DNA from 3 places in the Streptomyces sp. NPDC091280 genome. Region 2 is predicted to be linked to each of the others. Evidence: riboswitches for the same ligand, from Rfam matches in the RefSeq annotation. Region 2 holds a riboswitch; each other region holds the start of a gene.
The links. A riboswitch is a leader RNA that binds a small molecule or an ion and turns the genes downstream of it on or off. The one in region 2 is predicted to bind cobalamin.
Positions count from the first base shown of each region.

Region 1 (3,265 bases), on a different contig from region 2:
GGCATCATCACCCTCGCGCTGATCGCCGGCGGTTCCATCGCCCCCGACTCGGACCCGCCCACCTGGGTCATCCTCTCCGCGGGCCTCGCCATCGCGATGGGCACCTACATCGGCGGCTGGCGCATCATCCGCACGATGGGCAAGGGCCTGACCGACCTCCGGCCCCAGCAGGGCTTCGCCGCCCAGACCAGTGCCGCCGCGGTCATCCTGGCCTCCTCGCACATCGGCTTCTCGCTCTCCACCACGCACGCCGTCTCCGGCTCCGTGATGGGCGCGGGCCTCGGCCGCAAGGGCGGTGTCGTCCGCTGGTCGACCGCCACCCGGATGTTCGTCGCCTGGGGTCTGACGCTGCCGGCCGCCGCGCTGGTCGGCGCGCTCGCCGAGTCCGTGACCGACCTCGGCGACTGGGGCACCGCGTTGGTGGCCGTCTTCCTGGTCGCCTCCAGCGCCGGCATCTGGCTGCTCTCCCGCCGCCAGGTGGTCGACGCCTCGAACGTCAACGAGTTCGAGGAGCCGGCCGGTGTGGTCACCGCGGCCATCGCCGCCGTCACCCCGCCCCCGTCCGTCGCCCTCTCCGAGGGCCTCACCGCGACGATCCCCTCGCCGCCCGTGAGCCCCGCCCCCGCCTCCGCGGCGCCCGACACGGCCACCCCGCCGGCCGCCGCGGTCTGAGTCCTCGAACCCCGTCGGCAGGAACCAGCAGGAACCAGAAGGAACGAATCAGCATGGACATCGACTGGGCAGCCCTCGGCTCCGTCTTCGGCGTCAGCCTCGTGGTCACCGTGGCCCTCGTGGCCGTCTTCACCCTCGGCATCACCGCCCTCTCGCGCCGCGAACGGGCCACCGCCCAGGGCGACTCCGCGACCCTCGCCCTGACCGGCGCGTACGCCTGCTTCGCGGCCTGCGTGGCGGCGGTGGCGTACGGGATCTACATCATCGTGGCCTGACCGGCCGCCAGTTGGACCCACGTGGGGTGCGGGACGGACACCGTCCCGCACCCCACGTGCGCGTGGCCCCTCCGACGCCCCGCGTGTGGGCCTCAGCACACTCCTCCCCCGCAGGTCAACGGCAAGTTGACGCCCCTTCCAACCCCGTGGTGGACTGCCGGGGCCATGTACGGCGGCAGGAGAGGAAGCCGGTGCGAATCCGGCGCGGTCCCGCCACTGTCACCGGGGTAGACAACCCCGGGAGCCAGGAACTCTCACCGCCGGTCTCGTCGAACCAGGGCGTGGACACCCTGAGTGAGGACATATCGCCATGCTCGGCTGCCGTTCGAGGTCCCGTACCAGCTCAGCGAACGCCCCAGCGACCGCCCCAGTGTCCGACTCGGCGACCGTAGCGACCGGCTGAGCCGATGCGTGCCGATCGCGTCTTCGCGTACGGCGCCGCCGCCGGCCTCCTCGGTGACCATCTGCTCGGCGATCCCCGCCGCGGTCATCCGGTCGCCGCGTTCGGCCGCGCCGCCGGTGCCGTGGAACAGCTGCTGTGGCGCGACCACCGAGGCTGGGGCGCCCTGCACACCGCCGTGTGCGTGGGCGGCGCCGTCTCCCTCGCCACCGTGGCCACTTCGGCCCTACGACCGTCCCGTACGGCCTCTGCCGCCCTCACCGCCGCCGCCACCTGGGCGGTCGTCGGCGGGACCTCCCTCGCGCGCGAGGCCGGGATCGTCGGCCGGGCGCTGGAGGCCGGTGACATCGAGGCCGCCCGCGCCCGGCTCCCGCACCTGTGCGGGCGCGACCCGCAGGCCCTCGACGCGGACGGGATCGCCCGCGCCGTAGTCGAGTCCGTGGCCGAGAACACCTCCGACGCGGTGGTGGGCGCCCTGGTGTGGGGCGGTGTCGCGGGTGTCCCGGGTCTGCTCGGCTTCCGGGCCGTGAACACCCTGGACGCCATGGTCGGGCACAAGTCGGCCAAGTACCGCCGCTACGGCTGGGCTTCGGCCCGTCTCGACGACGTGGCCGGCTGGCCCGGCGCCCGCCTCACCGCCGTCCTCGCGACGCTCGCGGGCGACGACCCGCGCGGAGCGGTACGCGCCTGGCGCACCGACGCCCGCCGGCACCCGAGCCCCAACGCCGGTCCCGTGGAGGCCTCCTTCGCGGGCGCCCTCGGCGTACGGCTGGGCGGCACGCTCTCCTACGGCGGCCGGGTCGAGCACCGGCCCGTGCTCAACGGCGCCGGCCGGGCCGTCGCCGTGGCGGACATCGACCGAGCCGTACGGCTGTCCCGGCGCGTCGGCTGGCTCGCGCTCGGGGTCAGTGTCGCCGGGCGGCTGCTGCTGAAGGGACCCAAGTCATGAGCGGCGGCGGGCTGTTGGTCGCGGGCACCACCTCGGACGCCGGGAAGAGCGTCGTCACCGCCGGGATCTGCCGGTGGCTGGTGCGGCAGGGCGTGAAGGTCGCGCCGTTCAAGGCGCAGAACATGTCGCTGAATTCGTTCGTGACGCGCGAGGGTGCCGAGATCGGCCGGGCGCAGGCCATGCAGGCGCAGGCCTGCCGGATCGAGCCGACCGCGCAGATGAACCCGGTCCTCCTCAAGCCGGGCGGCGACCGCAGCAGTCAGGTCGTGCTCATGGGGAAGCCCGTGGGCGAGATGAGCGCGCGCGGCTACCACGGTGGCCGGCAGGAGGCGCTGCTCGGCACCGTGCTGGACTGCCTGGCCGAGTTGCGGGGCACGTATGACGCGGTGATCTGTGAGGGGGCCGGCAGTCCGGCCGAGATCAATCTGCGCCGGACCGACATCGTCAACATGGGGATCGCCCGGAACGCCGGACTCCCCGTACTGGTCGTCGGGGACATCGACCGCGGCGGTGTCTTCGCCTCCTTCTTCGGGACCGTCGCGCTGCTCTCCCCCGAGGACCAGGCGCTCGTCGCCGGGTTCCTCGTCAACAAGTTCCGGGGCGATGTCTCGCTCCTGGAGCCGGGGTTGGAGATGCTGCGCGGTCTCACCGGGCGGCGTACGTACGGTGTGCTGCCGTTCCGGCACGGGCTCGGGATCGACGAGGAGGACGGGCTCCGGATCTCGCTGCGCGGGACCGTCCGCGAGTCCAGCACCGCGCCGCCGGTCGGCGCGGACGTGCTGCGGGTCGCGGTCTGCGCGATCCCCCTCATGTCCAACTTCACCGACGTGGACGCGCTGGCCGCCGAACCGGGCGTGCTCGTGCGGTTCGTGGACCGGCCCGAGGAGTTGGCCGACGCCGATCTCGTCGTGATCCCGGGGACCCGGGGCACGGTGAAGGCGCTGGAGTGGCTGCGGGAGCGCGGCCTCG
Region 1 is NZ_JBIVUZ010000011.1:395,700-398,964, reverse strand. Features, by position in the region: gene ACIQPR_RS32495 (anion permease) at 1-672, shown strand, start outside; gene ACIQPR_RS32490 (hypothetical protein) at 726-947, shown strand; cobalamin riboswitch at 1,080-1,222, shown strand; gene ACIQPR_RS32485 (cobalamin biosynthesis protein) at 1,355-2,296, shown strand; gene ACIQPR_RS32480 (cobyric acid synthase) at 2,293-3,265, shown strand, end outside.
Region 1: linked by a shared signal. The riboswitch ahead of ACIQPR_RS32485 (cobalamin biosynthesis protein) and the one ahead of metE (5-methyltetrahydropteroyltriglutamate--homocysteine S-methyltransferase) in region 2 are both predicted to bind cobalamin.

Region 2 (3,265 bases):
AGTCGACGTTCATCGACGCCTTCGGCACGCTGCTCACCTCGCTCGGGTTCCGGGTCGCGGTCCTCGCCGTGGACCCGTCCTCGACCCGGACGGGCGGCTCGATCCTCGGCGACAAGACCCGCATGGAGCGGCTGGCCGTGGACCCGGCGGCCTTCGTCCGCCCCTCCCCCACCGCGGGCACGCTCGGCGGCGTCGCGAAGGCGACCCGGGAGTCGATCGTGGTCATGGAGGCGGCGGGCTACGACGTCGTCCTGGTCGAGACGGTGGGCGTCGGCCAGTCCGAGACGGCCGTGGCCAACATGGTCGACTCCTTCCTGCTGTTGACCCTGGCCCGCACGGGCGACCAGTTGCAGGGCATCAAGAAGGGCGTCCTGGAACTGGCGGACGTCATCGCCGTCAACAAGGCGGACGGCCCGCACGAGCGCGACGCGCGGGGCGCGGCACGGGAGTTGGCGGGCGCGCTGCGGCTGATGCACCCCGCCGACGCCGCCTGGACCCCACCGGTGCTGAGTTGCAGCGCCCGCGAGGGCACCGGCCTGGACACGGTGTGGGAGCGCCTGGAACAGCACCGGTCGCTGCTGGACTCCACGGGCCGGCTGGCCGCCAAACGCCGTGCGCAGCAGGTGGACTGGACGTGGACGATGGTCCGCGACGAGCTGCTGGGCAGGCTGCACGCCGATCCGGCGGTGCGGGCGCTGGCGCCGGATCTCGAACGCCGGGTGCGGGAAGGCGAGTTGACGGCGACCGTGGCGGCGGAGGAGATCCTGCGGGCCTTCGGATCCGGGTCCGGCTGAGCGGCCGGCCGACGGCCCGAAGATCGACGTATCCGCCCCGCACCCTCTAGGCTGGTGCACGCAGCTGGTTCGCCCCGTCCGCCAGGCGGGATGCGTCGTAAGAGGGAACCCGGTGGGAATCCGGGACTGCCCCGCAGCGGTGAGTGGGAACGACCGCCGTCATAAGCACTGGACCCGAACAGACCGGGCCTGGGAAGCGACGGCCAGTAGGTGTCCTCCGGTTTCCGGAGGGCGGGCCCGCGAGTCCGAAGACCTGCCCGTTGCCCGTACGCGACCTGTTCGCGCGCGGACATCCCGGTGACCTCGTGGGCGGGTCGGCGAACACACCGGACGGACGGTCACCCGACCGCCGCCGTCCGGTCCGTCATCCCTTCGCGCCCTCGTCCCGTCGTCCGGGATCTCAGGGATTCATCTCGCGAAGGAGATCTCCGTGACCACCAAGACCGCAGCCGCGGCAGCACGCGCCACCGTGTACGGCTACCCCCGCCAGGGCCCGGACCGGGAACTGAAGAAGGCGATCGAGGGCTACTGGAAGGGCCGCGTCGACGCCGACACCCTCCGGGCCACCGCCGCCGGACTGCGCCGCGCCACCTGGCGGCAGCTGGCCGAGGCCGGCCTCCACGAAGTGCCGACCGGCGACTTCTCGTACTACGACCATGTCCTGGACACCAGCGTCATGGTCGGCGCGATCCCCGCCCGCCTCCGTGCCGCCGTCGAACTCGACGCGCTGGACGGGTACTTCGCGATGGCGCGCGGCACGCAGGACGTGGCGCCGCTGGAGATGACGAAGTGGTTCGACACCAACTACCACTACCTGGTGCCCGAGTTGGGGCCGGACACGGTGTTCACCGCCGACTCCGGCAAGCAGGTCGGCGAGTTCCGTGAGGCGCTCGCGCTGGGGCTCACGGCCCGCCCGGTCCTCGTCGGCCCGGTCACCTATCTGCTGCTCGCCAAGCCCGCGCCCGACGCGCCCGCCGACTTCGAGCCGCTGACCCTGCTGGACCGGCTGCTGCCCGTGTACGCCGAGGTGCTGGCGGATCTGCGGGCGGCGGGCGCGGAGTGGGCGCAGCTCGACGAGCCCGCGCTCGTGCAGGACCGCACCCCGGCCGAACTGAACGCCGCCGAGCGCGCCTACCGCGACCTCGGCGCGCTCACCGACCGCCCGAAGCTGCTGGTCGCCTCCTACTTCGACCGGCTCGGCGACGCCTTGCCGGTCCTGGCGAAGGCTCCGGTGGAGGGGCTGGCGCTGGACTTCACCGGGGCCGGGGCCGCCAACCTGGACGCCCTGGCCGCGGTGGGCGGGCTGCCCGGGAAGCGGCTGGTCGCCGGAGTGGTCGACGGCCGCAACATCTGGGTCAACGACCTCACCAAGTCCCTTGCCGTACTGGGCACGTTGCTCGGTCTCGCCGACCGGGTCGACGTGGCCGCCTCCTGCTCCCTGCTGCACGTCCCGCTCGACGCCGCCGCCGAGCGGGACATCGAGCCGCAGCTCCTGCGCTGGCTTGCGTTCGCGCGGCAGAAGACGCGGGAGATCGTCACCCTCGCCCAGGGCCTGGCCCGGGGCACCGGCACGATCTCCGCCCAACTGGCCGCGAACCGCGCCGACCTGGCCTCCCGCGCGGGCTCCCCGATCACCCGGGACCCCGCCGTACGGGCCCGTGCCGCCGCCGTCACCGAGGCCGACGCCCGCCGCTCGCAGCCGTACGGCGAGCGGACCACCGCCCAGCGGGCGCGGCTCGGTCTGCCCCTGCTGCCGACCACCACGATCGGCTCCTTCCCGCAGACCGCCGAACTGCGCACCGCCCGCGCCGACTTGAGGGCGAACCGGATCGACACGGCCGGGTACGAGGAGCGCATCAGGGCGGAGATCGGCGAGGTGGTCTCCTTCCAGGAGAAGACCGGCCTCGACGTCCTGGTGCACGGCGAGCCCGAACGCAACGACATGGTCCAGTACTTCGCCGAGCAGCTCACCGGCTACCTCGCCACCCGGCACGGCTGGGTCCAGTCCTACGGCACCCGTTACGTCCGGCCGCCGATCCTGGCCGGTGACATCTCCCGCCCCGAGCCGATGACGGTCCGCTGGACGACGTACGCCCAGTCGCTCACCGCGCGCCCGGTCAAGGGCATGCTCACCGGGCCGGTCACCATGCTCGCCTGGTCCTTCGTGCGCGACGACCAGCCGCTCGGCGACACCGCCCGGCAGGTCGCCCTCGCCCTGCGCGACGAGGTGAACGACCTTGAGGCGGCCGGGACTTCGGTCATCCAGGTCGACGAACCGGCACTACGCGAGACCCTTCCGCTGCGGGCGGCGGACCGGGAGGCGTATCTCGCGTGGGCGACGGAGGCGTTCCGGCTGACCACCGCCGGGGTCCGGCCGGACACCCAGATCCACACCCACATGTGCTACGCCGAGTTCGGCGACATCGTGCGGGCCATCGACGACCTCGACGCCGACGTCATCAGTCTGGAGG
Region 2 is NZ_JBIVUZ010000004.1:285,784-289,048, reverse strand. Features, by position in the region: gene meaB (methylmalonyl Co-A mutase-associated GTPase MeaB) at 1-794, shown strand, start outside; cobalamin riboswitch at 843-1,070, shown strand; gene metE (5-methyltetrahydropteroyltriglutamate--homocysteine S-methyltransferase) at 1,225-3,265, shown strand, end outside.

Region 3 (3,265 bases), on a different contig from region 2:
TCACCACGCTCGGCCGCCTCGCCACCGGCCTCGGCATCCCCGTCACCGCGCTCTTCCGAGGCGTCGACGCCGACCGCGAGGCCGTCTTCGTCCCGGCCGGGCAAGGCGCCCGCATCGTGCGCCGGGGCAGCCGGGTCGGACATCTCTACGAACTGCTCGGCGCCCTGCGCGGACCGCACAAGCGGATGGAAGCCGTCCTCGTCACACTCACCGAACGGAGTGAGGTCTTCCCTCTCTTCCAGCACCCCGGCACCGAACTCCTGTACATGCTGGAGGGCGAGATGGTCTACGGCCACGGAGAGGCGGACTACACCCTGCGCCCCGGCGACGCCCTCCAACTCGACGGCGAAGGGCCCCACGGCCCCCAGGAGTTGGTGACCCTGCCCATCCGCTTCCTGTCCGTCACCGCGTTCGGCGACCACGCGCCGGAGTGACCGCGCCCGCCCCGCCGACCGGAACCAGGTCAACTGCCGTGCGCGGAGAGGGCGTTGCCCATATTCGACCGTGGCGGAGTACCGGATCGCCGGGCTGTGACCGACGGGCGGGTCCACGGCACGCCGATGAGTTTCGGTGTGCCGGACCGTCAAAGCAGGCACGCCTGGCAGAGGGAGAGACCGATGAGCAAGACGCGCCCGCATTCGATGACCCACATCGCCCGCCGCATGTTCGAGCTCTTGGAGCCGATCTGCCTGGTCACCTTCTTCGCCGACGAGTGCAACGACGAACTGGCCGCGCTCGGCCACCGCACCTACTGGGACGGCTACTTCGCCAGCCGTGCCGCACCGCTGGGGCGGGTGCCGGCACAGGTCGTGCACGCGGCCTTCTACAACTTCGCCGACGGAGAGGTCGCGCGGCACATCCCGAGTGCCTGGGAGACGATTCCGCCCGAGGCGTCCCTCGCCGCGCGCGAGCGGGGCAGTGCGGCCTCACTGCGGCGGATCCTCGGTGACGAACTGGCCGACTCCCCGGGCCTGGTACGCGCCGCTGACCTGACCACCAAGGCCGCGACCAACGCGCCCATGGTCGGCCGGGTGATGTACGCCGGGATGCGCAGCCTCCCGGTGCCGGGCGACCCGGTCGCCCGGCTGTGGCATTCCGCGACCATGCTGCGCGAGCACCGCGGCGACGGGCACATCGCCGCTCTCGTCGGTGCGGGCATCGGCGGCACGGAGGCCCATGTGCTGTCCGCGCTGGACATGGGCATCCATCCGCCGGAGTCGTTCGGGCGCGTCCATCACCTGCCGAAAGAGCGACTGGCCGCGGTCATGGACGGCCTGCGCGAGCGCGGGCTCGTCGACATCGAAGGCAGGTTCACCGACGCGGGCCGCGAGACCAAGCGGCGCGTGGAAGCCCTGACCGACGAACTCGCCACCCCACCGTACGAGGCCCTGTCGGAGGCCGAACTCACCGAACTGATCGCCGCGCTCGAACCCATCACGGCTGCCGTGGTGGCCGCAGGCTCGCAGTGACCCGCAGGCATTTTCGCGTCCGGTGAAGCCTTCGGGGAGAGACTCAGCCGGGCTGTGACCGCTCCGTCTGGCCTACGCGGTGACGGGTGGTCCGGTGGTGGGGCGCCCGGAGGCGAACGGGACGACCCACGGATTCCCCATGTGCCGAGCGCGCCCCGTGACCGATCGCACGGACCGGCCGTACGCCGATCTTGATAGCCTCATCGGGCCAGTCGAGCCACATCCGAGGCCAGGGAATCCGGTGCGAACCCGGAACTGACGCGCAGCGGTGAGGGGGACGGGCGGGGCACACCACGCCACTGGGAGACCGGGAAGGCGTCCCGTCCGGACGAACCCGAGTCCGAAGACCTGCTGGCACCTTCGCGCCCCCGCGCGGAGGGACGTCCGTAGGCCAGGCTCCGCGAACGAGCCCCGACCCCTGAGGCATGCCCGTGCTCCGCACCCCCGCTCTCCTTCGTACTCCGGCCCTTCTCCTCGCGTCCGCCCTCCTGCTCACCGCCTGCGGCGCCTCCGACGAGTCGGACGCGAACACCGGGAAGACCGCCGCCGGTTACCCCGTCACCATCGACAACTGCGGTGACAAGGTCACCCTCACGTCGGCTCCGAAGCGGGCCGTCTCCCTCAACCAGGGCACCACCGAGATCCTGCTCTCCCTCGGCCTCGCCGACCGCATGGCCGGTACGGCCACCTGGACCGACCCGGTGATGAAGGGCCTGGAGAAGGCCAACGCGTCCGTGCCCCGGCTGGCCGACAACGCGCCCTCCTTCGAGAAGGTCCTGGACGCCGACCCCGACTTCGTGACCGCCTCGTTCGTCTCCACCCTCGGCAAGGGCGGCGTCGCCACCCGCGGGCAGTTCGAGAAGCTCGGCGTACCGACGTACGTCTCGCCCTCCGACTGCTCGGCGGGCAAGGACAACGACAGCGGCGGCGACGGATCGCGCTCCACACCCCTCACGCTGGATGCCGTGTACGGCGAAATACGCGATCTGGCACGGGCGTTCGGTGTCGAGAAGCGCGGTGAGACGGTGGTCGCCGGACTGAAGGAACGGGTGCGCACGGCCACCGCCGGGCTGCACGCGTCCGACGTGTCCCTCATGTACTGGTTCGCCAACTCCCAGTCGCCCTACCTGGCCGGCTGCTGCGGCGCTCCGGGCGCCATCACCCGAGCCGTCGGCGCGAAGAACGCGTTCGCCGACACCCACGACGAGTGGCCCCAGATCGGCTGGGAGACCGTCGCCGACCGTGACCCCGACGTCATCGTCATCGGCGACCTGACCCGCAAGCAGCAGACCGCGGAGACCGCCAAGGCGAAGATCCGCTTCCTGGAGACCAACCCCGCCACCAAGAACCTGACCGCCGTGAAGAAGAAGCGGTACGTCCTGCTGAGCGGGCAGGCGATGAACCCGTCCATTCGCACCATCGAGGGGATCGAGAAGGTCGCGGCCGGTCTGCGCGACTTCGGGCTCGACAAGTGAGCCTCCGCACCGTCCTGTTGACCGGCGGCGGACTGGCCGCGCTGCTCGCCTCGACCGCCGTCGCCGTGACGATCGGGCCCGCCGACATCTCCACCGGCGACGTGTGGGCGTCCGTCGCGGCCCATCTCGGCTTCGGCGAGAGCACGTTGGCGCCGCTGCGGGACGGCATCGTGTGGAACCTGCGGATGCCCCGCACCCTGCTCGCCGCCGTGTGCGGGGCCGGACTCGCGGTGTGCGGCGCGGTGATGCAGTCGCTGCTGCGCAACCCGCTCGCCGACCCCTTCGTGCTCGGGGTCTCCTCCGGCGCGTCCACCGGGGCGG
Region 3 is NZ_JBIVUZ010000012.1:140,352-143,616, forward strand. Features, by position in the region: gene ACIQPR_RS33390 (helix-turn-helix domain-containing protein) at 1-434, shown strand, start outside; gene ACIQPR_RS33395 (MarR family transcriptional regulator) at 618-1,469, shown strand; cobalamin riboswitch at 1,662-1,840, shown strand; gene ACIQPR_RS33400 (ABC transporter substrate-binding protein) at 1,895-2,944, shown strand; gene ACIQPR_RS33405 (FecCD family ABC transporter permease) at 2,941-3,265, shown strand, end outside.
Region 3: linked by a shared signal. The riboswitch ahead of ACIQPR_RS33400 (ABC transporter substrate-binding protein) and the one ahead of metE (5-methyltetrahydropteroyltriglutamate--homocysteine S-methyltransferase) in region 2 are both predicted to bind cobalamin.